DNA from 2 places in the Streptomyces sp. NBC_00690 genome. Region 1 is predicted to be linked to the other one. Evidence: predicted binding sites of a transcription regulator. Region 1 holds the regulator's gene; the other holds the start of a gene.
What was found. Region 1 encodes HrcA, which represses chaperone genes, less so after heat shock. Its sites were predicted from a motif close to TTNGCACTCNGNNNNNCNGAGTGCNAA; they were not measured.
Positions count from the first base shown of each region.

Region 2: a site for HrcA is predicted at 13,406-13,432, ahead of groL (chaperonin GroEL). Genes of this name have one in related genera too.

Region 1 covers NZ_CP109009.1:2,955,852-2,971,969, forward strand. The annotation lists gene OID54_RS13065 (hypothetical protein) at 184-720, opposite strand; gene OID54_RS13070 (16S rRNA (uracil(1498)-N(3))-methyltransferase) at 868-1,611, opposite strand; gene OID54_RS13075 (nitronate monooxygenase) at 1,608-2,681, opposite strand; gene dnaJ (molecular chaperone DnaJ) at 2,990-4,126, opposite strand; gene hrcA (heat-inducible transcriptional repressor HrcA) at 4,127-5,152, opposite strand; gene OID54_RS13090 (MBL fold metallo-hydrolase) at 5,329-6,054, shown strand; gene OID54_RS13095 (DUF3097 domain-containing protein) at 6,065-6,889, shown strand; gene hemW (radical SAM family heme chaperone HemW) at 7,074-8,306, opposite strand; gene OID54_RS13105 (AMP-dependent synthetase/ligase) at 8,454-10,343, opposite strand; gene lepA (translation elongation factor 4) at 10,755-12,623, opposite strand; gene rpsT (30S ribosomal protein S20) at 12,860-13,126, shown strand; gene holA (DNA polymerase III subunit delta) at 13,474-14,460, opposite strand; gene OID54_RS13125 (hypothetical protein) at 14,517-14,762, shown strand; gene OID54_RS13130 (arylamine N-acetyltransferase family protein) at 14,770-15,651, opposite strand; gene OID54_RS13135 (pyridoxamine 5'-phosphate oxidase family protein) at 15,717-16,118, shown strand, end outside.
Region 2 covers NZ_CP109009.1:3,930,478-3,946,595, forward strand. The annotation lists gene OID54_RS17225 (hypothetical protein) at 1-36, opposite strand, end outside; gene OID54_RS17230 (MurR/RpiR family transcriptional regulator) at 136-1,068, shown strand; gene murQ (N-acetylmuramic acid 6-phosphate etherase) at 1,107-2,084, shown strand; gene OID54_RS17240 (Clp protease N-terminal domain-containing protein) at 2,426-3,475, opposite strand; gene OID54_RS17245 (hypothetical protein) at 3,755-5,359, shown strand; gene OID54_RS17250 (RidA family protein) at 5,551-5,958, opposite strand; gene OID54_RS17255 (hypothetical protein) at 6,048-6,263, opposite strand; gene OID54_RS17260 (hypothetical protein) at 6,764-7,612, shown strand; gene OID54_RS17265 (alpha/beta fold hydrolase) at 7,632-9,158, opposite strand; gene OID54_RS17270 (alpha/beta fold hydrolase) at 9,642-11,279, opposite strand; gene groL (chaperonin GroEL) at 11,653-13,275, opposite strand; gene OID54_RS17280 (cold-shock protein) at 14,060-14,263, opposite strand; gene OID54_RS17285 (MoaD/ThiS family protein) at 14,699-14,974, opposite strand; gene thrC (threonine synthase) at 15,001-16,118, opposite strand, start outside.

The DNA.
Region 1 (16,118 bases):
GACGGCATCCTTCAGCCGGCCGACAGCAGTGTGCGAGCGGGTGGCGCCGGTGGTTCGCACTCGGCCGGGCGGCGCGAGCACGGCGGGCGCGGGTGCGGGTGCATGGGTGCGTACGGGCGCTGGTCTGCGTACGGGCGCGTACGCGTACGCGGGGAGCATCCTCACCCATACGCACGGGCCCGGTCACTCACGGGTCGGTTCGGCGGTGACGGTGACCGTCTCCGTGACCGTGACGGTCGCCCGGGGTCCCCCGTTTGAACGGTCCGGCGGCTCGACGGGACGGGTCGTCCGCGTGGGCTGGGACTCGCAGTCCCCGAGGAACGTCGCCGTGAAGACGACCTTCCCGCTGATCCGCGTCGTGAGATCGCCCCGGATACAGGTGCCCGAACGCTCCTCCGTCACCCGCCCCTTGAGGGTGATCCGCTGGTCGGAGTCGGTTTCCCCCTCGCAGTCGACGGAGGCGAACCCCGACCCCGTCGGTGCGGCAGACCGGCCCTTCTCGCCCAGTTCCGCCGTACAACTGAACCACCCGACCTGGAAGCCGAGTCGTTCCAGGGCGTTCGTGGCCGTACGGTCCGTGGTGATCGCGACGGCGGAGGAGTTGAGCCCGTTGGACACGGGCTCGCACCCGGTCAAAGCGGTCGTGGCGGCGACGACCGCTCCCGTGAGGGCGCACGACACCAGAACGCGCCGGCTCCGCCTATGCGGTGAGACTTCCATGGAGGGCAGGGTGACACCGGGGAGCGGGTGGGAAAAGACTGGTTGCGGCCACAACCCCCCGGATGGACGCCAAGATGACCGATCGTCGGCCTTTTCGCCTCCCACAACTGGCGTAGGCGAACTGCGCCATCGAACCGACCGCGAGCGTCAGGACCAACGCCCCGTGCGGCCCAGGAGCAGCGCCGCCGCCGCCGTACCCGCCGTCGAGGTCCGCAGCACACTGCGTCCCAATCGATAGGGGGACGCACCGGCATCGGCGAAGGCGGCCAACTCCTGCGGGGCGACTCCGCCTTCGGGGCCGACGACCAGCACGATCGACCCTTCGGCCGGCAACGCGACCGTGGCGAGCGGCTGTGCGCCCTCCTCGTGCAGCACCGCGGCGAAGTCGGCATCAGCGAGGAGAGAGGCGACCTGTTTGGTGGTGGCGGCTTCCGCCACCTCCGGGAACCGCAGCCGACGCGACTGCTTCCCGGCTTCCCTGGCCGTCGCCCGCCATTTGGCGAGGGACTTGGCGCCGCGCTCGCCCTTCCATTGGGTGATGCAACGCGCCGCGGCCCACGGAACGATGGCGTCCACACCGGTCTCGGTCATCGTCTCCACGGCCAACTCGCCACGGTCCCCCTTGGGCAGCGCCTGCACCACGGTGATGCGCGTCCGCGGTTCGGGTTCCTCGGGCAGACTCAGCACCTCCACGGTCAGCCGGTCCTTGCCCTCAGTCCCGACGACGAGCCCGGCGGCGCCCCGGCCCAGACCGTCGGTGAGCACGATGTCCTCCCCCGGCTGCAACCGTCGCACGGACACCGCGTGACGGCCCTCCGGACCGTCGAGGACGAGCCGGGCACCGGGCACGAGATCCGCCAGGGAGTCCGTCAGGAACACGGGCGCGGTCAACGGGACTCCTCGGGGTCATGGGCGATGTGGGCCGATTCCAGTTCGGCGGCGAGGACTTCGACGAGTTGCCCGGCGGGCATCTCGCGCGCCAGCCGATGTCCCTGACCGGCCCAGAGCGCCATGCCCTGGGCGTCCCCCGCCTTGGCAGCCGCCTTGCGCAGGTCCCTCGTCAGATAGTGCACCTGTGGATAGGCGGCGGGGGCGTACGGTCCGTGCTCACGCATGAAGCGGTTGACGAGACCGCGTGCGACCCGCCCGGTGAAGGCCCGGGTCAGGTCCGTGCGGGCGAAGAGGGGATTGGTCATCGCCTGCTTGTGCAGGGGGTGCGCACCGGATTCGGGGCAGACGAGGAACGCCGTCCCCAACTGGGCGGCGTTCGCCCCGGCGGCGATCGCCGCGCCGATCTGGCTGCCCCGCATCAATCCGCCGGTGGCGATCACCGGGAGGTCGACGCACTCACGGATCAGGGCGATGAGCGTGAGCAGCCCGATGCCCCCGTGCGAGGCGGCGGGATCGTCGCGGTAGGTGCCCTGGTGGCCACCCGCCTCGATTCCCTGGACGCAGAGCAGATCGGCACCGGCGCGCTCGGCGATACGCGCCTCCTCCGGTGTGGTGACGGTGACGACGGTGACCGTTCCGGCCTTGGCGAACGACTCCAGGACCTCGGCGCTCGGACAGCCGAAGGTGAAGGACACCACCGGTACGGGGTCGTCACGGAGAATGGCGAGTTTGGCCTCGTAGCCGTCGTCACGACTCGAATCGGGGTCACCGAGCGGAGTCTCGTACCAACTCACCTCACCGGCGAGTTGCTGCCGGTAGACCTCGATGGCCGCCGAGTCCACCGTCTTGGGCTGCGGCATGAAGAGATTGACGCCGAAGGGCCGCGAGGTGAGCCCGCGGATCTGTTTGACCTCTTGGTACATGCCGTCCGCGGTCTTGTACCCGGCAGCCAGGAACCCGAGGCCGCCGGCCTCGGACACAGCAGCGGCCAACTGCGGGCAGGATGCACCGCCCGCCATCGGTGCCTGCACGATCGGATACCGGCAGAGATCGGTCAGTACGGAGGACATGTGTGCATCGTGTCATGCCGCTGACGGCCGGCCGAATCGAGCCCGACAGCTCCCCGGAAGGCCCCTTGACGTGCTACGCACCCTCCCTGACCAGATGGTCGGGCAGCTGCGACGAGGGTCGGATCACCTGGTCGGGAAGGTGCCGCGAAAGGGGTCGGGGAGGTGCTCGCAGGGAGGTCGGCGGGTGCTCGCAGGGGCCCGTGGAAGAGGGGCTCTGGATCGCGCCGGAAGGCCGACCCTGCTCTGGTCCGGGACCAATGCGCACACCCCGCGGCGCCGGCCGAAGCTCGGCACCGCGGGGGCATCGCCTAACGCCCGTTGAACGCGTCCTTCAGTCGGGAGAAGAGTCCTTGTTGTCCCGGTTGAAACTGACCGAGCGGGCGCTCCTCACCTCTAAGTTTCGCCAACTCCCGAAGGAGCCTCTCCTGTTCCGCGTCCAACTTGCTCGGCGTCATCACCTCGACGTGCACGATCAGATCGCCCCGACCGCCACCCCTCAAGTGGGTGACGCCCCGGCCGTGCAGCGGGATGGACTGCCCCGACTGGGTCCCCGGCCGGATGTCGATCTCTTCCATCCCGTCGAGCGTCTCCAACGGCACCTTCGTACCGAGCGAGCCCGCCGTCATGGGAATCGTCACCGTGCAGTGCAGATCGTCGCCCCGTCGCTGGAACACCGCATGGGGCACTTCATGGATCTCGACATACAGATCGCCGGCGGGGCCACCGCCCGGGCCTACCTCGCCCTCCCCGGCCAACTGGATGCGGGTGCCGTTGTCGACGCCGGCCGGGATCTTCACGGTCAGCGTGCGACGGGAACGGACCCGACCGTCGCCCGCACACTCCGGGCACGGGGTGGGGACGACCGTGCCGAAGCCCTGGCACTGCGGGCAGGGGCGCGAGGTCATGACCTGGCCCAGGAAGGAGCGGGTGACCTGGGAGACCTCACCGCGCCCACGACACATGTCACAGGTCTGGGCCGAGGTCCCGGGGGCCGCACCCTCGCCCGAACACGTCGTACAGACGACGGCCGTGTCGACCTGGATGTCCTTGGTCGTACCGAAGGCGGCCTCGTTGAGGTCGATCTCCAGCCGGATCATCGCGTCCTGGCCGCGCCGGGTGCGCGAGCGGGGGCCGCGTTGGGACGCCGTACCGAAGAAGGCGTCCATGATGTCCGAGAAGTTTCCGAAGCCGCCGGCACCGAAGCCGGCCGCACCCGCGGCGCCCGCCTGGGACAGGGGGTCACCGCCGAGGTCGTAGACCTGCTTCTTCTGCGGGTCCGACAACACCTCGTAGGCGGCGTTGATCTCCTTGAACCGCTCCTGGGTCTTGGGGTCGGGGTTCACGTCCGGATGGAGCTCACGCGCCAGCCGGCGGAACGCCTTCTTGATCTCGTCCTGCGATGCGTCGCGGCGCACGCCGAGTACGGCGTAGTAGTCCGTGGCCACCTACGACTCCGCCAGGATCTGTCCGACGTAACGTGCCACTGCGCGTACCGCTCCCATCGTTCCGGGGTAGTCCATGCGGGTCGGTCCGACCACGCCGAGTTTGGCGACTGCCTCGTCGCCCGAACCGTAGCCGACGGCGACCACGGAGGTTGAGTTGAGTCCTTCATGGGCGTTCTCATGGCCGATGCGCACCGTCATGCCCATGCCGCCGGACTCCTTGGCCTCACCGAGGAGTTTGAGGAGCACCACATGCTCCTCAAGGGCCTCCAGGACGGGCCTGATCGTCAGCGGGAAGTCATGGCCGAAGCGCGTGAGGTTCGCGGTGCCGCCGATGACCAACCGCTCCTCGGTCTCCTCGACCAGTGTCTCCAACAGGGTCGAGAGCACGGTGGAGACCGCACCCCGGTCCTCCGGGTCGAAGGAGTCGGGGAGGTCCTGGACCAACTGCGGCACATCCGCGAAGCGACGGCCGACGACCCTGCTGTTGAGCCGGGCCCGCAGATCGGCGAGCGGGGTGTCACCGAAGGGAGCCGGACAGTCGACCATGCGCTGCTCGACCCTGCCCGTGTCCGTGATCAACACGAGCATGACCCGTGCGGGTGCGAGCGCCAGCAGCTCCACGTGGCGCACCGTGGAGCGGGTGAGCGAGGGGTACTGCACGACCGCGACCTGACGGGTCAGCTGCGCCAGCAGCCTCACCGTACGGCCGACGACGTCGTCGAGGTCCACAGCGCCGTCCAGGAAGCTCTGGATGGCACGGCGCTCGGCTGACGACAGCGGTTTCACCCCGGCGAGCTTGTCGACGAAGAGGCGGTACCCCTTGTCGGTGGGGATGCGCCCGGCACTGGTGTGCGGCTGGGCGATGTATCCCTCGTCTTCCAGGACCGCCATGTCATTGCGGACGGTGGCCGGTGAAACACCGAGCCTGTGGCGCTCGGTGAGCGCCTTGGAGCCGACGGGCTCCTCGGTACCGACATAGTCCTGGACGATGGCGCGCAGCACTTCGAGTCTGCGTTCACTGAGCATCGCGCACACCTCCAGCTGTGGTCCCACGGTGGTTCTTCGGTCACTGTCTGGCACTCACCAGGTCCGAGTGCCAAGAATCCCCCGTGCCAGTGTACGGCCGTGGGGTACGCCCGTAGCAAGGGCGACCGACCACGCTACCGCGCGCCTTCGCTGGTCGCTGCCAGTAGCGTCCCGGTATGAACGTCTGTTGGGAAGACTTCGGCTGGGAGCGGTTGGCCGACGGGGTGGGGCGACGACGGTTGCCGGGTTGGGACGCGACCTGCGGGCTGGTCGTCGGGAACGAAGGTGTGCTGCTGTACGACAGCGGTTCGACCCTGCGGGAGGGTGCCGAGCTGAGGGCCCAGGCACAGGCGCTGCTGAGCGGTCGCGAGGTGACGCACATCGCACTGAGCCACCCGCACTTCGACCATGTACTGGGGGCCGCCGCCTTTCCCGGGGCCGAGGTGTACGGCACGCGGGGCCTCGATGCCCTCCTGCGCCGGGAGGCGGACGCGCTGCGGGCAGATGCCGTACGGCACGGCGTGGAGCCGCTGGAGGCGGCTGAGGCGGTCGAGGCGCTGGTGAGCCCGGGGCATGCGGTCACCGGACGGCAGACGCTCGATCTGGGCGGAGGGCGCCGGGTGGTGCTCGTCGACGCGGGCCCCGGGCACACCGGTCACGATCTGGCGGTACTGGTGCCGGGGAGCCCCGCCGTGGTGTTCTGCGGCGATCTGGTGGAGGAGTCCGGGGAGCCGCAGGCGGGGCCGGACGCCGTCGGAGCCCCGTGGCCGGCCGCCCTGGACCGGCTGCTGGCGCTCGGCGGCGAGGACGCACGGTACGTGCCGGGGCACGGCGCGGTCGTGGACGCCGCGTTCGTACGTGCCCAGCGCGATGCGCTGGCGGAGCGGTTCGGGGTGTCGTAGCGTCGGCCGAATGCGCAGCTACAGCCCTGATCTGACGCCCCCTTGGAAGAAGTCGGCTCCCGCCAGGGAGGTCGCGGCCGATCCGTCGGACCCCGATCTGGTGGTGGAGGAGGCCGGCACCGGCTTCTGCGGTGCGGTGGTGGGCTGTGAGGCCGGCACGGTGACGCTGGAGGACCGCTTCGGCAAGCGCCGGGTCTTTCCGCTGGCGCCACGGGGGTTTCTGCTGGACGGCGAGGTCGTGACCCTAGTCCGCCCCGGCCCCGGAAGGTCGTCCAAGCCGGTGGTGACCGCTTCCGGTTCCCTGGCGGTTCCCGGAGCGCGGGCGCGGGTGGCCCGGGCCGGCCGGATCTATGTGGAGGGCCGCCACGACGCCGAGCTCGTCGAACGCGTGTGGGGCGACGATCTGCGGATCGAGGGCGTGGTGGTGGAGTACCTGGAGGGCATCGACGACCTTCCGGCGGTGGTCGCCGAGTTCGCTCCGGGACCGGACGCACGGCTCGGGGTGCTGGTGGACCATCTGGTGCCGGGGTCCAAGGAGTCCAGGATCGCCGCTTCGGTGACGGATGCGCACGTACTGGTCGCCGGCCATCCCTACATCGACGTGTGGGAGGCGGTGAAGCCGTCGGTCCTCGGACTGGCGGCGTGGCCGGTGATCCCACGGGGGCAGGACTGGAAGACGGGCGTGTGCAGGGCCCTGGGCTGGCCGGAGAACACGGGCGCCGCGTGGCAGCACATCCTGTCGAAGGTGCACTCGTACCGGGACCTGCAACCGGAGTTGCTGGGGAGGGTCGAGGAGTTGATCGACTTCGTGACCGCACCCGCGGGGGACGGGTGACGCCCGCACGTCCCCATTGACCTGACGGCCGGTGGGCTGGTGGAGCGAGCAGTGGGCCCGGTGGACGCCGGTCGCGGCCGGTTGGTCGGTTGGTCGGTTTCAGCCGGTCAACTTCGGTCCCGGGCGGTGGCTCCTGGTCGCTCCCCCGCCGCGGCTCTGGGCGCGCGGGCTCCGGATCGGGTTGTCAGTCGACCAGATCCCGTACGACACCGTCCGCGAGCAGACGCCCCCGCAGCGTCAGAACCGCGCGCCCCTCACCGTACGGAGCTTCGTCCAGCAGTCCCTGCGCAAGGGCTCCCCGAGCGGCCTCCAGCCCCGCCTCACGCAGCAGTGACAGGGGCACCCCCTCCCGGAGCCTCAGCTCCAGCAGGATCCTCTCCACTCGCCGGTCCTCGGCCGACAGCAGCTCACGGCCGGCTCCCGGTGAGCGGCCCTGGGCGAGTGCCGCCGCATAGGCGCCGGGATGCTTCACGTTCCACCAGCGGACCCCGCCGACATGGCTGTGCGCCCCGGGACCGGCCCCCCACCAGTCGGCGCCCCGCCAGTAGAGCTCGTTGTGAACGCATCGGCCCGCTTCGGTCGTAGCCCAGTTGGACACCTCGTACCACGAGTAGCCCGCCTCCGAGAGGACCGAGTCCGCGATCAGATAGCGGTCGGCGTGGACGTCGTCGTCGGTCATGGGCACCTCGCCGCGGCGAATGCGCCGGGCCAGTTGGGTCCCTTCCTCGACGATGAGCGCGTACGCGGAGATGTGGTCGGGCCCGGCTCCGACCGCAGCGGCGAGCGAGGCGCGCCAGTCGTCGTCGCTCTCCCCCGGAGTGCCGTAGATCAGATCGAGGTTCACATGCTCGAACCCCGCCGCCCGAGCCTCGGCGACGCACGCTTCGGGCCGCCCGGGGGTGTGGGTGCGGTCCAGGACCTTCAGGACGTGCTGGCGGGCGCTCTGCATGCCGAAGGAGATGCGGTTGAAGCCTCCTGCCCGTAGCTCCGCGAGGTACTCGGGCCCCACGGACTCCGGATTCGCCTCCGTGGTGATCTCCGCGCCCTCCGCGAAGCCGAACTCCTCCCGTACGGCGCTCAACATGGCCACCAGGTCGGACGCGGCCAGCAGGGTCGGCGTACCGCCTCCCACGAACAGGGTGCGCACGGGGCGGGGGTCGTCTCCGAGGACCTTGCGGGCGAGGCGAACCTCGTCCGTGAGGGTGGCCGCGTAGTTGTCACGGGAGGCCAGCACGCCGCCCGAGCCGCGCAGCTCGGTCGCCGTGTAGGTGTTGAAGTCGCAGTAGCCGCAGCGTGTGGCGCAGTACGGCACGTGCAGGTAGAAGGCGAGCGGCCGGTCGGCTGCCCCTTCAAGGGCGGACGCCGGAAGCGCCCCGTCCTCGGGCATGGGTTCGCCGTCAGGCAGTACGGAAGGCATACGCCCCATTGTCCGTCACCGACGGGAGTGGAATCCGTCGGCGGTGAGCAGCCAGGGCATCGGGACGCCGGGGTACGGGCCGCTCCCCCGGCGGACGGGCTGGTGCGGGACGGGGTGCACCCGGCCCGCACCGGTGATGTCCTGCTCCTATGCCTCGCGGGTTCCGGAGTACATCTCTTCGATCAAGTGCTGGAACTCACGCTCGACGGCCGGTCGCTTCAGTTTCAGGCTGGGAGTGAGATCGCCGTGCTCGACGTCGAGGTCCCGGGGCAGCAGGCGGAACTTCTTCACCATCTGCCACCGCTGAAGGCCCTCGTTCAGCCGGTTCACATACCCCTGGATCAACTCGACGGTCGCCGGCGCGACGAGAACGTCTCCGTAGGGCTTCCCCGCCAGGTCATGGCCCTCGGCCCAGCTGAGGAGCGTCGGCTCGTCGAGGGCGATCAGCGCCGTGCAGAAGTTGCGGTCGGCGCCGATGACGACGATGTTCGAGACGAACGGGCAGATGGCCTTGAACTGGATCTCCACCTCGGTCGGCGCGATGTACTTGCCGTTCGACGTCTTGATCAGGTCCTTCTTGCGGTCCGTGATCCGCAGATAACCGTCGGCCGAGAGCTCGCCGATGTCCCCAGTGTGGAGCCAGCCATCGGGCTCCAGCACCTCTTCGGTCTTCTCCGGGAGCCCGTGGTAGCCCTCCATGATCCCGGGGCCGCGCAGCAGGATCTCGCCATCGTCGGCGATGCGGACCTCGGTGCCCGGCAGCGGTTTGCCCACGGTCCCGGTGCGATATGCCTCACCGGGGTTGACCAGGGAAGCCGCACTGGACTCGGTGAGTCCGTACCCCTCCAGGATGTGGATGCCGGCGCCGGCGAAGAAGAAGCCGATCTCGGGTGAGAGGGCGGCGGACCCGGAGATCGCGGCCCGCAGCCTGCCGCCGAACGCCTCGCGGAGCTTGGCATAGACCAGGGCGTCGGCCACCTTGTGCTTGGCACGGAGGGCGAGCGGCGCTGATGCCGTGCCCGTACGCCGGAAGTTGTCCTGGGACGCCTTGGCGTAGTCGCGCGCCACCGCAGCGGCCCACTGGAAGATCTTGTACTTCGCCGCACCGCCCGCCCGGGCCTTGGTGGCGACTCCGTTGTAGACCTTCTCGAAGATGCGCGGAACGGCGGCCATGTAGGTCGGCTGCACCACGGACAGATTCTCAATGATCTTGTCGATCCGGCCGTCGACGGCCGTGACATGACCGACTTCGATCTGGCCCGACGTCAGCACCTTGCCGAAGACGTGGGCCAGCGGCAGCCAGAGATACTGCACGTCGTCCTGGGTCACCAGGCCGGTCGCGGCGATCGCCTTCGCCATGTACGACCAGTTGTCGTGCGGCAGCCGAACACCCTTGGGGCGGCCGGTGGTGCCGGAGGTATAGATGAGGGTCGCCAGTTGATCGGCTTCGATCGCGCCGATTCGCTCCTTGACCGCTTCGGGGTGCTCCTGGAGGTGGCGGGCTCCGCGCTCCTCCAGATCGGCGAGTGAGAGGACCCAGCCCTCGGGGTCCGACTCGTCCGCCTCCACACCGGTGGGATCGATCACGACCACATGGCTGAGTTCAGACAGTTCGCCCCGCCGCTCACGCACCTTGGCCAACTGCGTCGCGTCCTCGGCGACCAGCACCCTGCTCCCGGAATCGGCGAGGATGTACGCCGATTCCTCGGCATTGGTGGAGGGGTAGACCGTCGTGGTCGCACCGCCGGTGCACATGACACCAAGGTCGGCGAGGATCCATTCGATACGGGTGGCGGACAACAGGGCCACCCGGTCCTCGGCGCGTACTCCGATGGCGATCAGACCGGCCGCGATGCAATAGACACGCTCGGCGGTCTCGCCCCAACTGAGCGACTTCCATTCCTCGGGCCCCTGACCGGAGGCGGGGGGCACCGGATACCGGAACGCCTCGGCGTCCGGCGTGGCCAGCACCCGCTCGGCGAAGAGGTTCGCCACCGAGGGCGGTCGGTTCTCGATCAGGGTCTGTGTGTCGCTCACGACATCCTCCGGGCCTGCGGCAGCACTGCACGACTGGCTGGTGTTTAACTGGCGAGTAACCATCGAGCCGTGATCAGAGTAGAACGCGCTGTGCCGAGGCGTAAGTCTCTGTGGGCTGCCGCTTCATAACGAACCCGGCGCGAATGCGGGGTCCCTCGACCAACGGGCCGCGCCCGTCACACCTGCCCCGGGTCACCCCGGACCGTACTCGGCACGTACTCGGCACGAGAAGCGTCCCGATCGTCGCCCACCGACGGACCGAAGATGTGCTTCAGCAGGACGGATATGCACTTCAGCCCGGGTCGACCTGGTCGACCCGGGCTGAAGTGACAACGCTCTCGGGGGCTGATCGGCGTGGGGCCTCCACCGCTGCGCTCTCGCCGCCATGAGCAGGGCGAGAGCCACGAATGGCTACTTCTTGTTCTTGCCCCCGCTGTCATCGCTGGAGAGGACGGCGATGAAGGCTTCCTGCGGAACCTCCACACTGCCGACCATCTTCATGCGCTTCTTGCCTTCCTTCTGCTTCTCCAGCAGCTTCCGCTTCCGGGAGATGTCACCGCCGTAGCACTTGGCGAGAACATCCTTGCGGATCGCGCGGATCGTCTCGCGGGCGATCACCCGGGAACCGATCGCGGCCTGGATCGGCACCTCGAACGCCTGCCGCGGGATCAACTCGCGCAGCTTCGCCACGAGCCGCACACCGTATGCGTACGCCGCGTCCTTGTGCGTGACGGCCGAGAAGGCGTCGACCTTGTCGCCGTGCAGCAGGATGTCCACCTTGACCAGGCTGGATGCCTGCTCGCCCGTGGGCTCGTAGTCCAGCGAGGCGTATCCGCGGGTCTTCGACTTCAGCTGGTCGAAGAAGTCGAAGACGATCTCCGCGAGGGGCAGGGTGTAGCGGATCTCGACCCGGTCCTCGGAGAGGTAGTCCATGCCGAGCAGGGTGCCGCGACGGGTCTGACAGAGCTCCATGATCGCGCCGATGAACTCGGTGGGCGCCAGAATCGTGGCCCGCACCACGGGTTCGTAGACGTCGTCGATCTTGCCCTCGGGGAACTCACTCGGGTTGGTGACCGTGTGCTCGGTGCCGTCCTCCATCAGGACGCGGTAGACCACGTTGGGCGCGGTGGCGATCAGGTCGAGACCGAATTCGCGCTCCAGGCGCTCCCGGATCACGTCCAGGTGGAGCAGGCCCAGGAAACCGACGCGGAAGCCGAAGCCGAGCGCCGCCGAGGTCTCCGGCTCGTACACCAGCGCGGCATCGTTGAGCTGGAGCTTGTCGAGGGCTTCCCGGAGCTCGGGGTAGTCCGATCCGTCGAGCGGATACAGACCGGAGAAGACCATCGGCTTCGGGTCCTTGTACCCCCCGAGCGCCTCGGTGGCTCCCTTGTGCTGCTGGGTGATGGTGTCGCCGACCTTCGACTGGCGAACGTCCTTCACCCCGGTGATGAGGTACCCCACCTCGCCGACGCCCAGACCGTCGGCCGCGAGCATCTCGGGCGAGTTGGTGCCGATCTCCAACAGCTCGTGGGTGGCCCCGGTCGACATCATCCGGATCCGCTCGCGCTTGCCCAGCTTGCCGTCGATGACTCGCACATAGGTGACGACACCACGGTACGAGTCGTACACGGAGTCGAAGATCATGGCGCGGGCGGGCGCGTCGGCCACGCCGACCGGGGGCGGAACCTCGCGGACGACCCGGTCGAGCAGCGCCTCCACGCCGATGCCGGTCTTCGCGGAGACCCTGAGCACATCCTCCGGGTCACAACCGACGAGGTTCGCCAATTCCTCGGAGAACTTCTCGGGCTGGGCGGCCGGAAGGTCGATCTTGTTGAGGACCGGAACGATCGTGAGCTCGTTCTCCATCGCCAGATAGAGGTTGGCGAGCGTCTGGGCCTCGATGCCCTGGGCCGCGTCCACCAGGAGGACGGTGCCCTCGCAGGCCGCGAGGGACCGGGAGACCTCGTAGGTGAAGTCCACGTGCCCCGGAGTGTCGATCATGTTCAGGATGTGAGTCCTGCTCTGATCGGGTCCCTCGGTGGGTGCCCAGGGCAGTCGGACCGCCTGGGACTTGATCGTGATGCCGCGTTCCCGCTCGATGTCCATGCGGTCGAGGTACTGGGCACGCATCTGCCGCTGATCGACCACACCGGTCAGCTGGAGCATCCGGTCGGCGAGCGTGGACTTGCCGTGGTCGATGTGGGCGATGATGCAGAAGTTGCGGATCAGCGCCGGGTCGGTACGGCTCGGCGCGGGCACGTTGGGAGGAGTCGCGGGCACGCAAGGTCCTGATTCTTGAGACGCGGGGCGTCTCGTCTCGGGCGATGGCGGATCGATACGTAGCCTCCATGGTCCCACGCGCAGCGGGCTGCGCCCGGTTTGGGCCGCCCGGAGAGCGACTGGTAATGTGGACAGCTGTGTCTCGTGCCCGCCTCGGGCTGCTCGCACAGGGCTTTCGATTCGGAACTCCGCGCGGGACCTCATCAAAGATCAATCGAACCTGAGAAGGCTCTTTCGTGGCGAACATCAAGTCCCAGATCAAGCGGAACAAGACGAACGAGAAGGCGCGCCTGCGCAACAAGGCCGTCAAGTCGTCGCTCAAGACCGCGGTCCGCAAGGCCCGTGAGGCTGCTGTCGCAGGCGACGTCGAGAAGGCCACCGTGGCCGCTCGCGAGGCCGCCCGCAAGCTCGACAAGGCAGTCTCGAAGGGCGTCATCCACAAGAACGCCGCCGCCAACAAGAAGTCGGCGCTGGCCACCAAGGTTGCCGCTCTTCAGGGCTGAGTGCTCTTGATCCAACCGTCGGAAGGGTGAGCGGGCCCTCTCATCCGCCCCTGACCGACACTTCAGGGCTTGCACTTGGACCTGCGTTCGCCACGCGGGTGCGAGCCCGACCGCAGGACCTTTCGAAGGCCCCGGTGCTTCTTCGTCCTTCCCCAGGACACAGAGCCCGGGGCTTTCGCCTGCCCTTCCTCTCCTGTGTCTCCGACCTCGCGGGTCCCGGCTTGTGTCTCCGACCTACGCCGGTCGTGACTCCCCGGGGCGTAGCAACGGCGTCACGGATGTACCCATCGGGCAGTGGGTGGATCCTGCCCACCACAAGCGCCGCAGAGCGCAACCGCCGAGAAGCGCTAGCGGTGGGAGCGCGCGACCCTGGCGATGGTCACGACCGCCTTCTCCAACGCGTACTCCGGATCGTCCCCACCACCCTTCACGCCCGCATCCGCCTCGGCCACCGCGCGCAGGGCAACCGCCACCGCATCAGGTGTCCAGCCCCGCATCTGCTGCCTGACCCGATCGACCTTCCACGGCGGCATGCCCAGCTCACGCGCGAGATCCGCCGGCCGACCACCACGTGCGGAAAGCACCTTGCCGATGCCCCGCACCCCCTGCGCCAGTGCGCTGGTGATCAGCACGGGGGCAACGCCCGTCGACAGTGACCAGCGCAGTGCCTCCAGTGCCTCTGCGGCTCGGCCTTCCACCGCCCGGTCGGCGACATTGAAACTCGATGCCTCGGCCCGACCGGTGTAGTAGCGACCGACGATCTCCTCGTCGATGGTTCCCTCGACATCGGCAGCGAGTTGGGAAACGGCGCTGGCCAACTCCCGTAGATCGCTGCCGATCGAATCGACGAGCGCCTGACACGCCTCCTGTGTGGCCGATCTCCCGATGGCCCGGAACTCCGCCCTCACGAAGGTGAGCCGCTCGGCGGGCTTCGTCGTCTTGGGGCAGGCCACTTCCCGCGCCCCCGCCTTGCGGGCCGCATCGAGCAGCCCCTTGCCCTTGGCTCCACCGGGGTGGAGCAGGACCAGGGTGATTTCCTCGGCAGGAGCGGTGAGGTACGTCTTGACGTCCTTGACGGTGTCGGCAGCGAGATCCTGCGCATTGCGCACGATGACGACTTTGCGCTCGGCGAAGAGTGACGGGCTGGTCAACTCCGCGAGAGTGCCCGGTTGCAGTTGATCAGCGGTGAGATCGCGGACGTCCGTATCGGCATCGGCGGCCCGTGCAGCCGCGACCACCTGCTGTACCGCGCGGTCGAGGAGCAGATCCTCCTGCCCCACCGCGAGGGTGACGGGTGCGAGCGGATCGTCGTTGGAGTTCTTCCTGGTGGCCATCGCGTCCAGCATCCCATGCGCCACCGACACTCCTTCGCGTACCGGACAATGGCCAGGTGAGCGAGGAACGACATGTACTGGTGCTCCCCGACCGCGACACGGCCGAGGACGTGGCGCGGGAGTTGACAGAGCGCTTCAGCGTGCACGAGGAACCACAGCTGATACGCGACGCCCTCGCAGGTGAGGACGACGCCGAAGACGCCCAGTGGCTGGTCGTGGTGGAGGATCCGACGAGCCGTCTCGACCCACAGGCCCTCGACGACTTTGCAGCAGAGTACGAAGGCTGGTTGGAATCTCCTTGAGCTCTGGCTAGGCCGGCGGACGCCGCTCCGGGCGAGCACGGGCCGGTCGGTCGTCGGTGCGCCCCACATCATCGCGGGGGTCGGCCGGCACCCGGTCGAGACGCACACCGAAGTTCTCCTGGTAGGCGGCCAGGATCTCCCCATCGTCGACCAGCAGCTCTTCGTGCCGCTCACCGTGTTCGGTCGTGACCAACGTCCGACCACTGAGCGTGATCCGACCGTCGGCCGTGAGCCGGGTGCAGACGGGGGACCGAGTGAAGTTCGAGACCGGTGAGGTGCTGTGCCACCAGGCGCCGCTGCGGAAGTCCGCCAGTTCCCTGGGCCTGGTCTCCAGGCGGTACTGGGGCTCACCGTCCCGGAGTACGTCGAGGTCTCCGTGTCCCGACGCCCCTCCCCCCGACGCTTCCACGATCCTGAACGAACCTGCGGGATCCGACTGTTCTGCTCGATCGTCGAAGGCCAAGGGGTGGTGCGCGTGCTCACCGAATCCCACATCGGCCACCCACCGCCCACTCCCATCCGCCGGCTCCACCAGAAGCGCCATGTGGTCGTACGGGATCCCCCATCGCCCGTCCGCGGTGTGCACCCGTCCGGCGAGCAGGCGGACGGTGTACCCGAGGTCGCGGAGAAGTGCGGCGAACGTTGCATTGACCTCGTAGCAGATCCCACCCCGGCGGTCTTGGACGATCTTGGCGAGCAGGGGCCCTTCCTCCAACACGATCTCCTCGCCGAGATGCACCGACAGGTTCTCGAAGGGCACCGTGCGCAGATGCCGCAACTGAAGCTCGCGTAGGGCTTCGATGTCGACCCGGGCGGGTCGATCAGCACCGATTCTGCGGAGGTAGTCGTCCATGGCACCCATGGTGCCCCAGATGATCTCCACTTCCATGAGTCGCTGGTCCTAGGCCCGTTGGCCGAGGCGCAAGGGCAAGGGCGCGGGCTAGCGTGCCGAACATGGCGACAGAGATCCGCGGCTACGATCCGGCCCGCTCGGTGGAGCAGCGCAAACACGACGTCCTCGCCCGACTGACTCGGGACCACGATGTCTGGGTGGCGACCGCATCCGCCGACGGCGGGCCTTGTCTGGTGCCGCTGTCCTTCGTGTGGGACCAGGACACCCTGTTGATGTGTACCCGGCGAACCAACCCGACCGCGATCAATCTGACCCCTCGGGGTCCGGTCGTCCTCACCTTGGGAACGACCCGGGACGTCGTGCTGATCAGAGGAGACGCCGAGGTGGTGGAGGGCGCAGCCCTGGCGACCCGGTCGGCGGATGCCTTTGCCGACAAGTTGGAGGGTTGGGACCCGCGCGACCAACCGCATTGGATCTACCTTCGGGTCACCCCGACGACCGTA
Region 2 (16,118 bases), 970 kb from region 1:
ATGAAGGGCCTGCTCAAGAGGGTCGGCGTCGTCCATGGAGCCATTGTCACCCCTTTGGAGTACCGACCGCGGCACCGTACAGGGTCTTGACGTGAGGGTATTTTTGAAAATATCTTTCATAATGTGAGTGATTCCGTGAAGGATATTTTCAGCACGCTTCCCCCTACCGGGTCAAGGGGGCATACGCCCCCTGCCCCGGCCGCCCTGGCCGCGAAGGTCCGCACCCTCGCGCCTTCGATGACCCGCTCCATGCAACGGGTCGCCGAAGCCGTAGCCGAAGACCCCGCCGGCTGCGCCGCCCTGACCGTCACCGGACTCGCACAACTGACCGGCACCAGCGAAGCCACCGTCGTACGCACCGCGCGCATCCTGGGGTACCCCGGGTACCGCGATCTACGCCTCGCACTGGCCGGTCTCGCCGCCCACCAGCAGTCGGGTCGATCCCCCAGCGTCACGGCTGACATCGCTGTCGACGACCCGATCAGCGAGGTGGTCACCAAGCTGGCGTACGACGAACAGCAGACCCTCGCCGACACGGCGGCCGGTCTCGACATCGCCCAACTCTCCGCGTCCGTGGCCGCTCTCGCCACGGCCCGTCGGATCGACATCTACGGCGTCGGCGCATCCTGCCTCGTGGGGATGGACCTCGCCCAGAAACTGCTCCGCATCGGCCTCGTCGCCCAGGCCCACGCCGATCCGCACCTGGCCATCACCAACGCCGTACAACTGCGCTCCGGTGATGTCGCCCTCGCCATCACCCACTCGGGCAGCACCAGCGATGTGATCGAGCCACTGCGCGTGGCCTTCGACCGCGGCGCCACCACGATCGCGGTCACCGGCCGCCCGGATGGACCGGTCACCCAGTACGCCGACCAGGTGCTGACCACGTCCACCGCCCGCGAGAGCGAACTGCGGCCGGCCGCCATGTCCTCCCGTACGGGGCAACTGCTGGTCGTCGACTGCCTGTTCATAGGTGTCGCCCAGCGGACCTACGACACGGCGGCTCCCGCACTCGCCGCCTCTTACGAAGCGCTCGCCCACCGCCACAACCACCGCAACCCGAGATGAAGAGCGGCGACGGACCACCTGATAGAGAGCAGGGCTCCATGACCTCCACGTCGGCATCGACGTCGACCTCCGCATCGGCCTCCACAGCAACCTCCGCGCACTACCGCGAACTGCGCGCCCAACTCGACTCCCTGACCACCGAGGCGTTCCGCCCCGAGCTGGCCGACATCGACGAGCTGCCCACCCTGGACATCGCGCGGATCATGAACGGGGAGGACCAGACCGTCCCCGCCGCGGTCGCCGCCCAACTGCCCCGGATCGCCGCCGCGATCGACGCCATCGCCGAACGGATGGCCCGCGGCGGACGGCTGGTCTACGCGGGCGCCGGTACGGCCGGCCGGATGGGCATCCTCGACGCCAGCGAGTGCCCCCCGACCTTCAACACCGGCCCCACGCAGGTGGTGGGCCTCATCGCCGGCGGTACGGAGGCGATCTCCGAAGCCGTCGAGGGCGCGGAGGACGATCCCGACTTGGCCGCCGCCGATCTCGACGGGCTGGCACTGACGCCGGACGACACGGTGATCGGCGTCTCCGCCTCCGGTCGCACCCCGTATGCCGTGGGCGCCGTCGAGTACGCCCGTTCCCGGGGCGCGCTCACGGTCGGACTGTCCTGCAACGCGGGCAGCGCGCTGTCGGCCGCAGCCGACCACGGAATCGAGGTCGTCGTCGGACCGGAACTGCTCACGGGCTCCACCCGGTTGAAGTCCGGCACGGCACAGAAGCTCGTCCTCAACATGATCTCGACGATCACCATGATCCGGCTCGGCAAGACCTACGGAAACCTCATGGTCGATCTGCGTGCCTCCAACGAGAAGCTGCACGCCCGTTCCCGGCGGATCGTCTCCCTGGCCACCGGTGCATCCGACGAACAGGTCGAAGCCGCGCTCGTCGCCACCGACGGCGAGGTCAAGAGCGCGATCCTGACGATCCTGGGGAAGGTGGACGCCTCCACGGCCACCCGGCTGCTCACCCAATCCCACGGCCATCTCCGCGCGGCCCTGTCAGCAACCGGCTAGCCCCCTGAGAAACCGGACGAGAACCGGACGAGAACCAGCTGAGAACCGGCTAAGAACCGGCTGAAGCAGCCACCACGCGGGCCCATAGAGAACACCGCGCCATGAAGAACACCGTGCACGAAGGCAGACACAGAGAACCGGAGCGCACGGAGCACACGGAGCACACGGAGAGCACGGAGAACACACCGTTCGTGCAGGAAGGATTCGCGGCGCCCGAAAACCGGTCGTGCCCCTGGCCCCTCGGCCCCACCCGAGGCCCCGGCACCACCCTAGGGTCGCCCTCCGCCTTCCTCGCACACCGAGGGAACAGCGCGCAGCAGTACCCCCACCGTGCCCGTATCTCAGCCGCCGACAGCGTCCAGCGCCTCGACGAGCCGGCGAGCGCGGGTGTCGTCCCGCAAGAGGGCTTCCACCAGGGGCCCGGTTCCACTGTCGGACGCGGCTGCGTCGAGGTACTTCCCGACGGCCCGGGAATCCTCCGCCCCGAGGGCGAACCTCTCCGATTCGTCACGATCGATCGCCGACCACACCGAGGCGTAGTCGACACCCATCTCATGGAGTCGTCGACCGCCCGCGTACCGGGTGTCCAGGAGGTTTGCGCCGGCCAGCCCCTCGGCCGCCAGATGCGGGTAGTGCACGGCCACTTCATGGGTTGCGAGGACGGCCAGCAGCAGGTGTTCGGTGCGCTGTTCATCGTGGCCGAGCCACTTGACGTGTACCTCGGCCTCCATCTTCACCCAGGCGATCGGGGTGGAGGACCAGTTGACCCCGGCGGATATGACCAGCCACCGCTTGAAGAACCCGAGGCTCCGATAGGCGCGGTGCCCCAACAGGCCGTCGCGGGTCTTCCACAGCATCAGGTCGAGGCCGTCATCGGGGTCGGGCTCCGCGCCGTCGAGGAGGGCGATGACGGCGGCGGGGGTGGTGCCGCAGATCCGCAGCGCCTCGGCGGCCCGGCTCTGTTCGTCCTGGAGTACGGCCCGTAGGAGCATGATCGTGGTCAGTTTCTTCGCACGTTGCTGTACGGCCGTGGCCATGGCGGTGTCGACAGCTCGTCGGGCGGCACCGGTCAGTTGGACGCCCTTGGCCGCGTGCTCGCCCAGCGCGACCTGGATGTCCACGCTCCGGGCGATGTCGTCGGTGCTCGTCCAGGCGTCGGCGCGGCCCGCCCGGTCGCGCAGCAGACTGAGCATGACGGTCTTGGTGACCCGTGCGTCGGCCAGCGCGCGCCTGGCGGTGGAGCCCTCGTCGGTGAGGGCGGCCAGGAGTTGTTCCGTACCGATGGGACCTTCGTCGTCACGGGCGCCCCGGGCGGCGCCGAGGACTCCGGCGGTGCTCCAGTCGGGTTCGACGACGGTCGGCGTCGGGCTCTGGCCCGGGTGGCTGGTCATGGGCCCACCATGCCCGAAGAGGGTGCATATGGCATCGACTGCGAGGTGGAGCCCCGGCGTTCTCATTGGTCGTGGTGGACCGGCCCAAAGAGCACCCAAAGAGGGTTGCGCAATCCGGCCATGTCATGCCGGGGCGGCGATCGGAGGGCCCGAGGACGACGGGTCCAGACACGGGCTGCAAGCGGGTGCCCGCATTTCCCTGCGCAGGGCAACCATATGACCCTCTCCCAGGTCAGACGGGCGACAACACATGATCGACCGGCACCAGCCCGACATCTGATGGGGAAGCTCTTGAGACGGATCACCGCGGCGTGCGGCACAGCCCTCGCCATTTCCGCCACCACGCTGATAGCGGCGCCGACCGCACAGGCGGCCGAGGTGGATCTGAAGTCGAGCACCTGGAGCAGCCAGTCCGACAGCAAGGTGCACGTCGGTTTCGAGCAGCACGACACCACGTACCGCCCGGAGGACGTGACGATCCGCATCCGGAAGAACGGCAGCGAGGACGTCCTGTCGAGTCTCAAGCTCCAGAACACGGACAGTTGCTCCGTGACCTACGACTGCTGGGACATGCACTTCTCCACCGGGGCGGTCACCCTTCCGGACATGGGCGTCTACACGCTCGACGTGGTCGTCCGGGAAGGGCAGCAGAACGAGTTGGTCGACCGTGACAACGGGGTCTTCAACTACGTCCTCGACCCGAAGCTGACCGTCGAGCCCGAGCGCCCCTGGGTCTCCTTCGACACCCGGACCGTGCAGGTGTCGGGCAGCCTGGTCGCCAAGGACCCGAACACCCTGGCGGTCAAGCCGTTCCCGGGGGCGACCGTCAGCAGCCGCCAGCAGTTCCACGGCGACCCGAAGCGCATCCGTACGGATGAGAACGGTCGTTTCACCGCCCGGTACGACGCCTCGCACCCCACCGACATGACCCTCAGCTACTACATCGACAGCGCGAGCGAGCAGGTCGTCCTGCCACTTCGGCAACAGGCGTTGAAGATCGCGCTGACCACGCAGACCGGGACGATCTCGGCGCCGTACGGAAGCGATGTGCCGGTGCGCGGCACCGTGAAGCGCATCGCCGATGACGGCCGTGAGAAGCCGCTGGAGGGCGCGGCGGTCACGATCGCCGGACAGCAGACCGTCCAGACCCAGAGGGACGGGTCCTTCGCGGGCGCGCTCTCCGTGACGCAGAAGACGACGGCCCGGGTCACGGCGTCCCTCGACGGCTGGTTCACCCCGCTGAACCAGACCTTCGCCGAGGTGGCCAAGCCGAAGAACACCACGACGTTCAGCCCGGTCTCTGCCAGCGTGGACAAGTACCGCAAGGTGACGTTCAGCGGAAAGCTGGGCGTCACGGAAGGTTCGTACCCCGCGGGGACGACGGCGACCATCACCATGGAGCACTCGACGGACGGGCGTACCTGGAAGAGCACCGGGACCTTCACCGCCCCGTACGGGAGCGCCTTCCGCCAGAGCCCGCCGCAGAAGGCCACCGGCAGCGGTCATTGGCGTCTGCACCACACGCGCTCGGGGGTGACCAGCAAGCCGGACAAGCTCGGCCGCAAGTCCACCATGGTGTGGAACGAGGACTTCACCCCTGAGGGCGTCCGCAAGGGGGCGACGATCACTGCCAAGGGGGGTCTGGTGCAGTACTCGGGCTCCACCTGGAAGCCGTACGCGGGTCAGACCGTCCGTATCTACTTCAAGCCGGCCACCCGCGGCGGGGCATGGCGACAGCTGGGGACGGTCAAGACGCTGTCGAGCGGCAACTTCAGCAGGCAGTTCTCGGCCGTGCAGGACGGCACCTGGCAGGTGCGGTACGTGGACACGGCCAGCACGCACTACGCGGACAACGGCCGTGAGGACTTCATCGACGTCCGCTAGGCAGCGGCAGCAGCAGACCCGACCAAGCTCTCGTACGAGGTGCACCGCCCGCGGCCGTTTCCACAGGCCGCGGGCGGATGTCCGGGCGGGTCCACCCGGTGCGCAGCGCTCCGGCTCAACTGCCCGGTGCTCGGCGCTCAGGGGTGGCCGCTCGGCGCGCAGTACTCCGGTTCAGCGCGCAGTGCTCCGGCTCAACCCAGGGACGCCGTCAGGTCCACCTCGATCAGCTGTCCCGGGTAGCCGAGTTGGGCCACGCCCAGAAGGGTGCTCGCCGTGGTGAAGGCGGGGGCGAGCACGGAGTCGTTGAGGCGGAACCAGGCCGCCGCCAGCACCTCCGCATCGGCACTCGCCACATAGATCACCGATCGAACGACGTCCTGCGGGGTGGCGTCCACCGCGGTGAGGGCAGCCACGGCATTGGCCGCGACCTGGTCGATCTGGGCGTTGAGGTCGGCCTCTCCCACCAGTTCGCCGGCCGGATCCAGGGGGCATTGCCCGGCCAGATATGCGGTCCGGCCCGCTTCGACGACGGTGATGTGGTGGTAGCCGGGGGTCGGGTGGAGATTGTCAGGGTTGATTCGGGTGATGCGTGCAGTCATGGTCCGAGTCTCATCGAAAAGCGGAGGGGGCGCACCGGGATTTCGCTCCCGGCTCGCCCCCGCGTCCGCCTCCGTATATCGGCGGTCGATCAGCCCCTGACCTGGTGGAGTACGACAGCGAGTCTCATCGCCGTATCCAGATTGCACCGCCCCAGATCGACCAGGGGGTAGGGGTCATCGCTGGCGAGCGAAATGGGGTCGACGCGAAGCGACGGCAATGTCACTCCCATTTCCCTCAGTTCGGTCCTCAACTGTTCGATGACCTCCTCGGCCGCCCGTAGGCGCTCCGCCGATTGCGTTGTCACAGGCCCTTCACCTCCACGCCGTGGTCGCGACTTACGTACACAGCGTGTCCAAGAACTGCCCCGCCTGAACAAGGACAATCCAGCCCTAATAGTCCTACTATTTGGCGGGCGAGTCGGCGCCGGGCCAGGGCTGCTCACGACGGCCTACGCGGGTGTGCCGGAAGCCGGTCCCGACGCTGGGAGCTTGAGCTTCGAGTCACGGAGATCGCGTTTGGCGCCGGTCGGGCCAGGGCAGCCAGTCATCGGATCTCGGGCCCACCGGGATTTGAGCCCCGAGCCGCAAGCCCTCTTTTCAAGGAACGGGAGGAGGGCTTCAACCCACCCACCCACCCCAGCAGTTGACTCCGGGCTACCGGTTTGCCACAGAGCGTCATAAGGCTCTAGCGTGCCCACAGCGGCACGACTTCCGTGCCCTCAGCACGAAACAACCCCCGCCAGGCGCTAGCAACACCTGCGGGGGTCTGACCAAACAAGATCACAAGACCAGAAGAGTGATCCAGATGGCTGACGCCAAGCTTAGTGCTGGCCCGTCCCAAGTGCACGCCCACACCCACCCGATGGCCAATCCGGGCTACGGAAAGCGCTCAGCGCCGAACCAACTAGCGCCCACCAAGCAGACGTTCGCCCACCTCCCCCGTCGGGAGGCCGCCGTCGCCGCCTACATCGACCGGCTGGCGGACGGCTCGGACATCTCCGTCAAGACCCTCGCCAAGGTCCTCCCGTACGGGCAGTGCGCCTTGCGTACGGCTCTCAACCGCCTGGCCCGCGCGGGCCACTTACGCCGTGGTCGCGAACACCTCAAGGGCTCGAACAGCGCCCGCTGGGTCACCCGTACCTGGTTCTCGCGCACCGCACGGGAAGACAGTTGGTGGACCGCCTTCGCCGGTGGGGAGCTTCGGGAGGACGATCCGCCCCGGCCCACCCGGTCACGGGCCCTGATCCTGCTGGCAGCCCTGGGCCGTACGGCTCCCGCGCTCTCCCTGTCGGCGGCGGAGTGCGCCTCCCTGGAGCCGCTGGTGTCCCAGTGGTTCACCCGTGGCGCCACGGAAGCCGAGGTGCTGCGGGCGCTGACCACGGGGTTGCCCGACCCGATCCACAGCCCGGCGGCCCTCACCCGCAACCGACTGCTGCACAAGATCCCCCTGGCGACCCCGGCACCCCCGCCCGCCCTACGCATCCTGGAGTGCGACACCTGCGGCGCGCCCGGACGCCCACAGGCGCTGCCTGGTGGCACCTGTGCCTCTTGCCGAGGAGAACGCGCCCCCTCCACGAACCCCGCCGCCCTGCCACCGTCCCGGGTGCACGCCCACGCCCAACTGGCCCGCAGATCCGCCAGGGCCACACGTTGACGTGCGCTGGACCCGATCGTCAGGAGAACCCCGGTGTGAGCGGATTGCTGGGCCCCGGGAGCGTTCCGGTGCGCTCCGGCTCCGACGGGGAGGGACAGTTCAGATTGCTCGCCGGCAGCCGGCCGGACACCAGATAGGCATTGGCCGCGGTCTCGGCGCAGACATTGCCGCTGAGGTCGTACACGCCGTGCCCCTCACCCTCGTCGACCGTCACCAGACGCGAACCCTTGAGCGCCTTGTGCATGGCGATCCCCGTCGACAAGGGGGTCTGGGAGTCCCACTCGTTGTGGAGGATCAGCGCACTGCCCCCGTGGTTGATCTTGGTGGCCGGCTCGATCGCCTTGGTCCAGAACGCACAGGGGGAGACATTGGAGGGGTGGTCCCCGTACAGCGGATAGCGACCTGCGTCGTGGTACGCGTCCCGTCGATAGGTCTGGGGGTCGCGCGGCCAACTGCGGCTGTCCCCGCACAACAGGGCGTACAGGGCCGCCACCGCATTGTCCGACACCGGCTTCAACTCGGGCAGCGCCGGTACGGGTTCACCCTCCGCAGCCCGCTTCAGATCGGCCATGTACCCCGCACCAATGCGGGGCGAGAAGAACGTACCGCGGAACAGATCGCGGATGTCCGCACCGGTCAGGGAGTGCTCGCCCCAGACGATGGGCTCGCGGTCCGCCCGGTCCACCAGCCCCCAGAAGGTCCTGATCACCTCGTCGCGGGTGTCCCCGAGCCGATAGGTGGTGTGGCGCTCGGCGGTCCACTCCGCCCACCGCTGGAAGGCGGGCTCGGCCTCCGACGCCCACTTCTGGAAGGTGCCCCGCCAGATGAGTTCGGGGTCGATGGCGCTGTCCAGGACGAACCGATCGGTACGCCGGGGGAACAACTGCCCGTAGACCGCGCCCAGATAGGTGCCGTACGAGTAGCCGAAGTAGGAGATCTTCTGCTCGCCCAGTACGGCCCGGATGATGTCCATGTCCCGCGCGGTGTTGCGGGTGGTGGTGTAGCGCATCCGGTCGCTGGACTCGGTGCGGCACTTGCTCGCGATGGTGCGCGCCCATGCCACCTGCTGGGAGAACGCCTTCTCGCGGAAGGGCCTGAGCCACTTCCGCTCGTCCTCGGTGGTGCGACAGCTCAAGGGGGAACTCTGGCCGACGCCCCGCGGGTCGAAGCCGATCAGGTCATACCGGTCGGTGACCGACTTGGGCATGGCGGTCGTCATCTCGAGCGGCATGCCCAACCCACCGGCACCGGGCCCACCGGGGTTGAGCAGCAGCACTCCACGGCGCTTGACCGGGTCTCCCGCGGTGAGCCGCGATATCTCCAGATCGATCGCCCTGCCGCCGGGCGTCTGGTAGTCGAGCGGCACTTCGATTGTCGCGCACTGGAAGTCGGGAGTGGTGTCGGCACAGGACTGCCACACCGGGGTCTGGCGGATGTACCGGTCCAGCGCGCTGGCCGCACTGGCCGGTTCCACGGAGTAGAGCGCAGGGGCGAGCGTCGCAAGCACGGTGACCGCGATCAGTGGCACCAGCCGCTGTGCACGCATGGAAAGTCCTTCCGATCTCGGCCCGGCGAATGGGCTGGCATGACTTTGCCGTGTCGGACCGTCCGACGGAAAGCCCCACTTGTGTGTGCCAGCGGCATGCACAGGGCTCCGAAGAGCTGTCCGACTCGCCCCACGGTGGTACCGGATTCCCCCCGTACGCATCCGACTCCACCGACAGACCACGCCTTTTACCGGAAACCGCGCACTGTTCGGACGGACCGTCAGGAGCTCTGCCGGCCCCCGGCAGCGGATGGCGAAACGGGCCTGTGACCTTTCCCACCCTCGGGGCCGGTGTGATTTCGTACACCTTTGCCGCCGATGGTCGGGGCCGAGCACCGGTACGGCCACCCGTGCCGTTCCTTCACCTGCCCGACACCTCTGCTGACGGTGCCGCTCGAACGAACCCTCTGCTGAGGGTGCCGCTCGAACCAACCCCCTCCCCGGCGCACGGCCTTGCGGATCACGAGCGCCGGGGGAAGGACCTCAGAAGCGGTTGGGCAGTTGGGGCAGCGGGATCGGGCTGGTGCGCGGACCGGAGGTGCGCTGCGACCCGCTCGCCTGGCAACTGACGTTCTTCGTCGGCAGCTTGCCGGTGTTGAGGTAGGTGTTGGTCATGCTGTCGGCACAGAAGTTGAGGCCCCCGTAGACGCCGTGTCCTTCGCCGCCCTTGACCGTGAGCAGCTTGGAGCCCTTCAACGCCCTATGCAGACCGACAGCGGAGGAGAGCGGGGTCTGCGGGTCCCATTCGTTCTGGAGGATCAGCGCGGGCACCTTGTTGTCGACCACGGTCGCCGGCTCGACGGACTTGTTCCAGAAGGCGCACGGCTTGATATTGGAGGCGAAGTCTCCGAACAGGGGATAGCGGGCCTTGTCGCGGATCGCGTCCTTGCGGTACTGCTCGGTGTCCCGGGGCCAGGCGGCGGAGTTGTCGTTGCACACGACCGTCCAGAACGCCGAATCGAGGTTGTCCAGGGTGGCGAAGTCGCCCGAGGCGGCGAGGTTGCCCGACAGAGCGGGGTTGCCCGACGGAACGAGGTTGCCCGACGGAACGAGGTTGCCCGACGTCGCGAACGAGCGGGGCGCCTCGGTCGGCGCGATGCTGCGCTTGCCCGATGTGGCCTTGCCCGCCGCGGCCTTCTTGAGGTCCGAGACCATCCTGCTGGCCGTGTCCACGAAGAAGAACACATGGCGCCCGGCGCGGATGGCGTCGCCGCTCAGGACTTCACTGTCGATCTTGATGGGCTTCTTGTCGGCCCTGGCCACCAGGTCCCAGAAGGTCTTGCTGACCTTGGCCGGGGTGTCGCCGAGCCGATAGGTGGTGTGGCGCTTGGCCGCCCACTCGGTCCACCGCTTGAACGCCGGCTCCGTACCCTCTGCCCACACCTGGATCATCCCGCGCCAGGCCAGCTTCGGGTCCACCGCGCTGTCGAGGACGAACCGGTCCGCCCGGCTGGGGAACATCTGGCTGTAGACGGCGCCCAGATAGGTGCCGTACGAGTAGCCCAGGTAGGAGATCTTCTTCTCGCCGAGGGCGGCACGGATGACGTCCATGTCCCGGGCGGTGTTGCGCGTGGTGAAGTGCGGGAGCTTGTCGCCCACCTTCTTGCGGCACTTGTCCGCGATCCCGCGCGCCCAGGAGACGTCCTTGTTGTACGTGGTCGCCTTGTAGGGGCGCGGCCACTCCAAGTCCTTGTCGGTGAGACCGCAACTGACGGGCGAACTGTGGTTCACGCCCCGCGGATCGAAGCCGATCAGGTCATAGCGGTCGCGCACCGACTTGGGCAGCATCTGCATCATGTCGTAGGGCATGTAGAGGCCGGAGCCACCGGGGCCGCCCGGATTGAAGAACAGCACTCCGCGACGCTTGGCCGCGGTACTGGTCTTCATCCGGGATATCGCCACCTCGGTCTTCTTGCCGGTCGGCTTCTTGTAGTCCAGGGGCACCTTGATCTTGGCGCACTGGAGGGTGGCCGGAAGATCGGGAACGCACCGCTTCCACTTGAGCTTCTGCTGGGTGTACTGGGCCAGCGGCTGAGCGGCTGCGGGTGTTGCGGCGAGACCGGGGGCGAGTGTCGCCATGACGCTCACGGCGAGCAGGGGCACCAGTCGTCGTCTTTGCACGTGGGGATTCCTTCCGGCATATGCAGGGGACATGACGACACTGCCGTGCGGGACGATCCGCGGAATCCATCGCTCAGATGGCTTTGAATCCACCTGTGGTCGGACAACCGATCGACGCTCTCCTCCTACGGCTGTAGAGAAGGAACAGCCCGTTCCGAGGGAGGAATTGAAAGGGAACCGGAGAAGTCCCCTCGGCCGGCCGAGATTTCCCTGAGCGGGTACACCTGGCCCCATGCGGACACCCGGGCACACAGGCACACGGCGTATGCAGACACGCGGGGTACGCAGACACGCAGACATGCCGAAGGGCGGCACCCCCTGGGAGTTGGGGTGCCGCCCTTCGTACGTACCGGGCTACCGATCCTCAGAAGGATCAGAAGTCCATGTCACCGCCGGGCATGCCACCGGGAGCACCGGCGGACGCCTTCTCGGGCTTGTCAGCGATGACAGCCTCGGTGGTGAGGAACAGCGCGGCGATCGACGCGGCGTTCTGAAGCGCCGAGCGGGTCACCTTCGCCGGGTCGAGGATGCCCTCGGCGATCATGTCCACGTACTCACCGGTCGCGGCGTTGAGACCGTGACCCGGGGTGAGGTTGCGAACCTTCTCGACGACGACGCCACCCTCAAGGCCGGCGTTGACGGCGATCTGCTTCAGCGGGGCCTCCAGGGCGAGCCGCACCGCGTTGGCGCCGGTCGCCTCGTCACCTTCGAGGTCCAGCTTGTCGAACACCGAGGTGGCCTGGAGCAGAGCCACGCCGCCACCGGCGACGATGCCCTCCTCGACGGCCGCCTTCGCGTTGCGAACGGCGTCCTCGATGCGGTGCTTGCGCTCCTTGAGCTCGACCTCGGTCGCGGCACCGGCCTTGATGACGGCCACGCCGCCGGCCAGCTTCGCAAGGCGCTCCTGGAGCTTCTCGCGGTCGTAGTCGGAGTCGGAGCCCTCGATCTCGACACGGATCTGGTTGACCCGACCGGCGACCTGGTCGCTGTCACCGGCACCGTCGACGATGGTGGTCTCGTCCTTGGTGATGACGACCTTGCGGGCGTTGCCCAGGAGGTCGAGACCGGTGTTCTCCAGCTTGAGGCCGACCTCTTCCGAGATGACCGTGCCGCCGGTGAGGATGGCGATGTCGTTCAGCATCGCCTTGCGGCGGTCACCGAAGCCCGGAGCCTTGACGGCCACGGACTTGAAGACGCCCTTGATCTTGTTAACGAGCAGCGTGGACAGGGCCTCGCCCTCGACGTCCTCGGCGATGATCAGCAGCGGCTTGCCGGACTGCATGACCTTCTCCAGGAGCGGCAGCAGGTCCTTAACGCTGGCGATCTTGGAGTTGACGATCAGGATGTACGGGTCGTCGAGCGACGCCTCCATACGCTCCATGTCGGTGGCGAAGTACGCCGAGATGTAGCCCTTGTCGAAGCGCATGCCTTCGGTGAGCTCAAGCTCCAGACCGAAAGTCTGGGACTCCTCGACGGTGATGACGCCTTCCTTGCCGACCTTGTCCATGGCCTCGGCGATGAGCTCGCCGATCTGGGTGTCGGCGGCGGAGATGGAGGCGGTCGAAGCGATCTGCTCCTTGGTCTCCACGTCCTTGGCCTGCTCAAGGAGAGCACCGGAGACGGCCTCGACGGCCTTCTCGATACCGCGCTTGAGGGCCATCGGGTTGGCACCGGCCGCGACATTGCGCAGACCCTCGCGCACAAGCGCCTGAGCCAGAACGGTGGCGGTGGTCGTTCCGTCGCCAGCGACGTCATCCGTCTTCTTGGCGACTTCCTTGACCAGCTCGGCGCCGATCTTCTCGTACGGGTCCTCCAGCTCGATCTCCTTGGCGATGGACACACCATCGTTGGTGATCGTGGGCGCGCCCCACTTCTTCTCAAGGACGACGTTACGGCCCTTGGGACCGAGGGTGACCTTGACGGCGTCGGCGAGCTGGTTCATCCCGCGCTCAAGGCCGCGCCGTGCCTCCTCGTCGAACGCGATGATCTTTGCCATGTGAAGTGTCCTCCACGGACTGGGTGGGAAGCTCTGGGGGACCGCGCTGGCGCCCGCGACGGACGGCCTGCCAGCCGGATGGTTTTCTGTACCGTCCGGCTTGCGGGCCTCACCGACCCGGTCCTTCTTTTTGTCACTCTCACCCGGAGAGTGCTAACGCCAATGATTAGCACTCGCCCCCTTCGAGTGCAAGCGCCTTGGAGAGAACCACCCCCCGCGCTACCCCCCCGAAATCCGCCGCGCACGGGGTGCCCTTCGATGCATGCGCCCTGGTGGTACGGGGTGTCGCGGCGGAGCGCGGGAGGTGCGGAAGCCATCTTGGACGGGAGTTCCATGACGTCGGCGTGATGGCGTTCGACCGTTCCCCGCACCATCCGGGCACCACGTTCCCTGACCGTCACGGGCGAAATCGGGAGCCCGCGGAGGTCGGCGTGCCGGACCTGAGGGACGGCCCGGAGAGGTCGCGGCCGGTCCTCGGTGAAGGCACGAGGGAGCGGGTCCGTGAGCGTCCTGGGTGCGGGCGGCGGAGGGCTAGCGACGGCGGGGTTCGATGCTCCCGGCCGGGGTGGGGTGCGGATGCAAAGACCGGTCGACGGGGGACGAGCGGGGCCCACCGGCGCGCGGGGCACCCGGCCGTGTCCACCCGCGCGCATCGGGCTGACCGTTCACCACGGTGCCGGTGTACGGGCACGCACATGGGGTCCACACCCCCCGGCGGGATGTGGACCCCATGTACATATAGATGAGCGCGTCGGTGGCCGATCGCGTCGCAGTTGCCGCGGAGTCAGACCGCGAGCTTGACCATGTCCGCCTGCGGACCCTTCTGCCCCTGCGAGATCTCGAACTCGACTCGTTGCCCCTCCTCCAGGGTGCGGTAGCCGTCCATCTGAATCGCGCTGTAGTGGACGAAAACATCCGCACCACCGTCGACCGCGATGAAGCCGTAGCCCTTCTCCGCGTTGAACCACTTGACGGTGCCCTGAGCCATGCCTAACTCCCCTATTACTGGCCCTTGCGCAGGACCGCACTTCGCGGACCCGGGTCAGACCTCACCTGATTCGGTTTTCCTCGCCGGAGTGGCGAGGTGACTTCATAGGCGTGCGCCGGAACGCGTCGACCGCGGCTGAATGTATCTGCCCAACTGCCCTCTGCAACAGGTCAATCGGACGACAATTCGCAGGCTCAGCTAACGGGAAATTGATATGAATTCAAGAAATTCCGGGGCAAGTCGGGCCCGACAAAGAAGACTTATGAGACAAATCCCCGAAGCACATTGGCTGTTTCTTATCGGAGCTGGGGCGCATTCTGTTGCTCGGCTGAGGGAGCAGCGCAGGGGCCTTCCCCAACTGTATCGCGCTCAACCATGCAGAATTGCCCCCTCCGTTTCTCTCACGGAGGGGGCAATTGAAATGACGTTGCGTAATTAGCCACCGGCCACGGCGGGGATGATGGAGATGCCCGCACCGTCCGGGGTCGCCGTCTCCAGGCCCTGCTCGAAGCGGACGTCGTCATCGTTCACATAGACGTTGACGAAGCGCCGCAGCTTGCCCTGGTCGTCCAGGACGCGCGCAGCGATGCCCGCGTGGTTCTTCTCCAGGTCCGCGATCACCTCGGCGAGGGTCGCCCCCTCGGCCGGGACCTCGGACTTGCCGCCCGTGTAGGTGCGCAGAATGGTCGGGATGCGGACGTTGACGCTCATCTTCGGGTCTCCCAGTGATCCGTTGGTCAGTTGGCCAGGCCGGCGGCGCGGAAGGCGTCCAGGCTCGGGCGGATGGTCGCCGAAGGGCCGGTGGTCGGGGCGACGGCGTCCAGGGTCTTGAGGCCGTCACCGGTGTTGAGGACGACCGTGGTGAGCGAGGGGTCGAGCACGCCGCTGTCGATGAGCTTGCGCGTCACTCCGACGGTCACGCCGCCCGCGGTCTCGGCGAAGATGCCCTCGGTACGGGCGAGCAGCTTGATCGCGTCCACGATCTGCTCGTCGTTGACGTCCTCGACGGCACCGCCCGTGCGACGGGCGATGTCCAGGACGTACGGGCCGTCGGCGGGGTTGCCGATCGCCAGGGACTTGGCGATGGTGTCCGGCTTCACCGGGCGCACCACGTCGTGCCCGGCCTTGAAGGCCGCGGACACCGGGGAGCAGCCCTCGGCCTGTGCACCGAAGATCTTGTACGGGCGGTCCTCGACGAGCCCGAGCTTGATCAGCTCCTGGAACCCCTTGTCGATCTTGGTGAGCTGGGAGCCGGAGGCGATCGGGATCACGATCTGGTCGGGCAGCCGCCAGCCGAGCTGCTCGCAGATCTCGTACGCGAGGGTCTTGGAGCCCTCGCCGTAGTACGGGCGGAGGTTGACGTTGACGAAGCCCCAGCCCTCACCGAGCGGGTCACCGATCAGTTCGGAGCAGAAGCGGTTGACGTCGTCGTAGTTGCCCTCGATGCCGACCAGCTCACCGCCGTAGACCGCGGCCATGACGACCTTGCCCTGCTCCAGGTCGTGCGGGATGAAGACGCAGGAGCGCAGTCCGGCACGGGCTGCCGCAGCGCCGACCGCACCCGCGAGGTTGCCGGTGGAGGAGCAGGACAGCGTGGTGAAGCCGAAGGCGCGAGCGGCCTCCACGGCGATGGCGACGACCCGGTCCTTGAAGGAGTGGGTCGGGTTGCCGGAGTCGTCCTTGATGTGGAGCGAGCCGGTCACACCGAGTTCGCGGGCGAGGTTGTCAGCCTTCACGAGCTTGGTGAAGCCGGGGTTGAGATTGGGCTTGTCCGCCACGTCGGCGGGGACGGGCAGCAGCGGTGCGTACCGCCAGATGCTTTCCGGGCCCGCTTCGATCCGCTTACGCAGCCCCT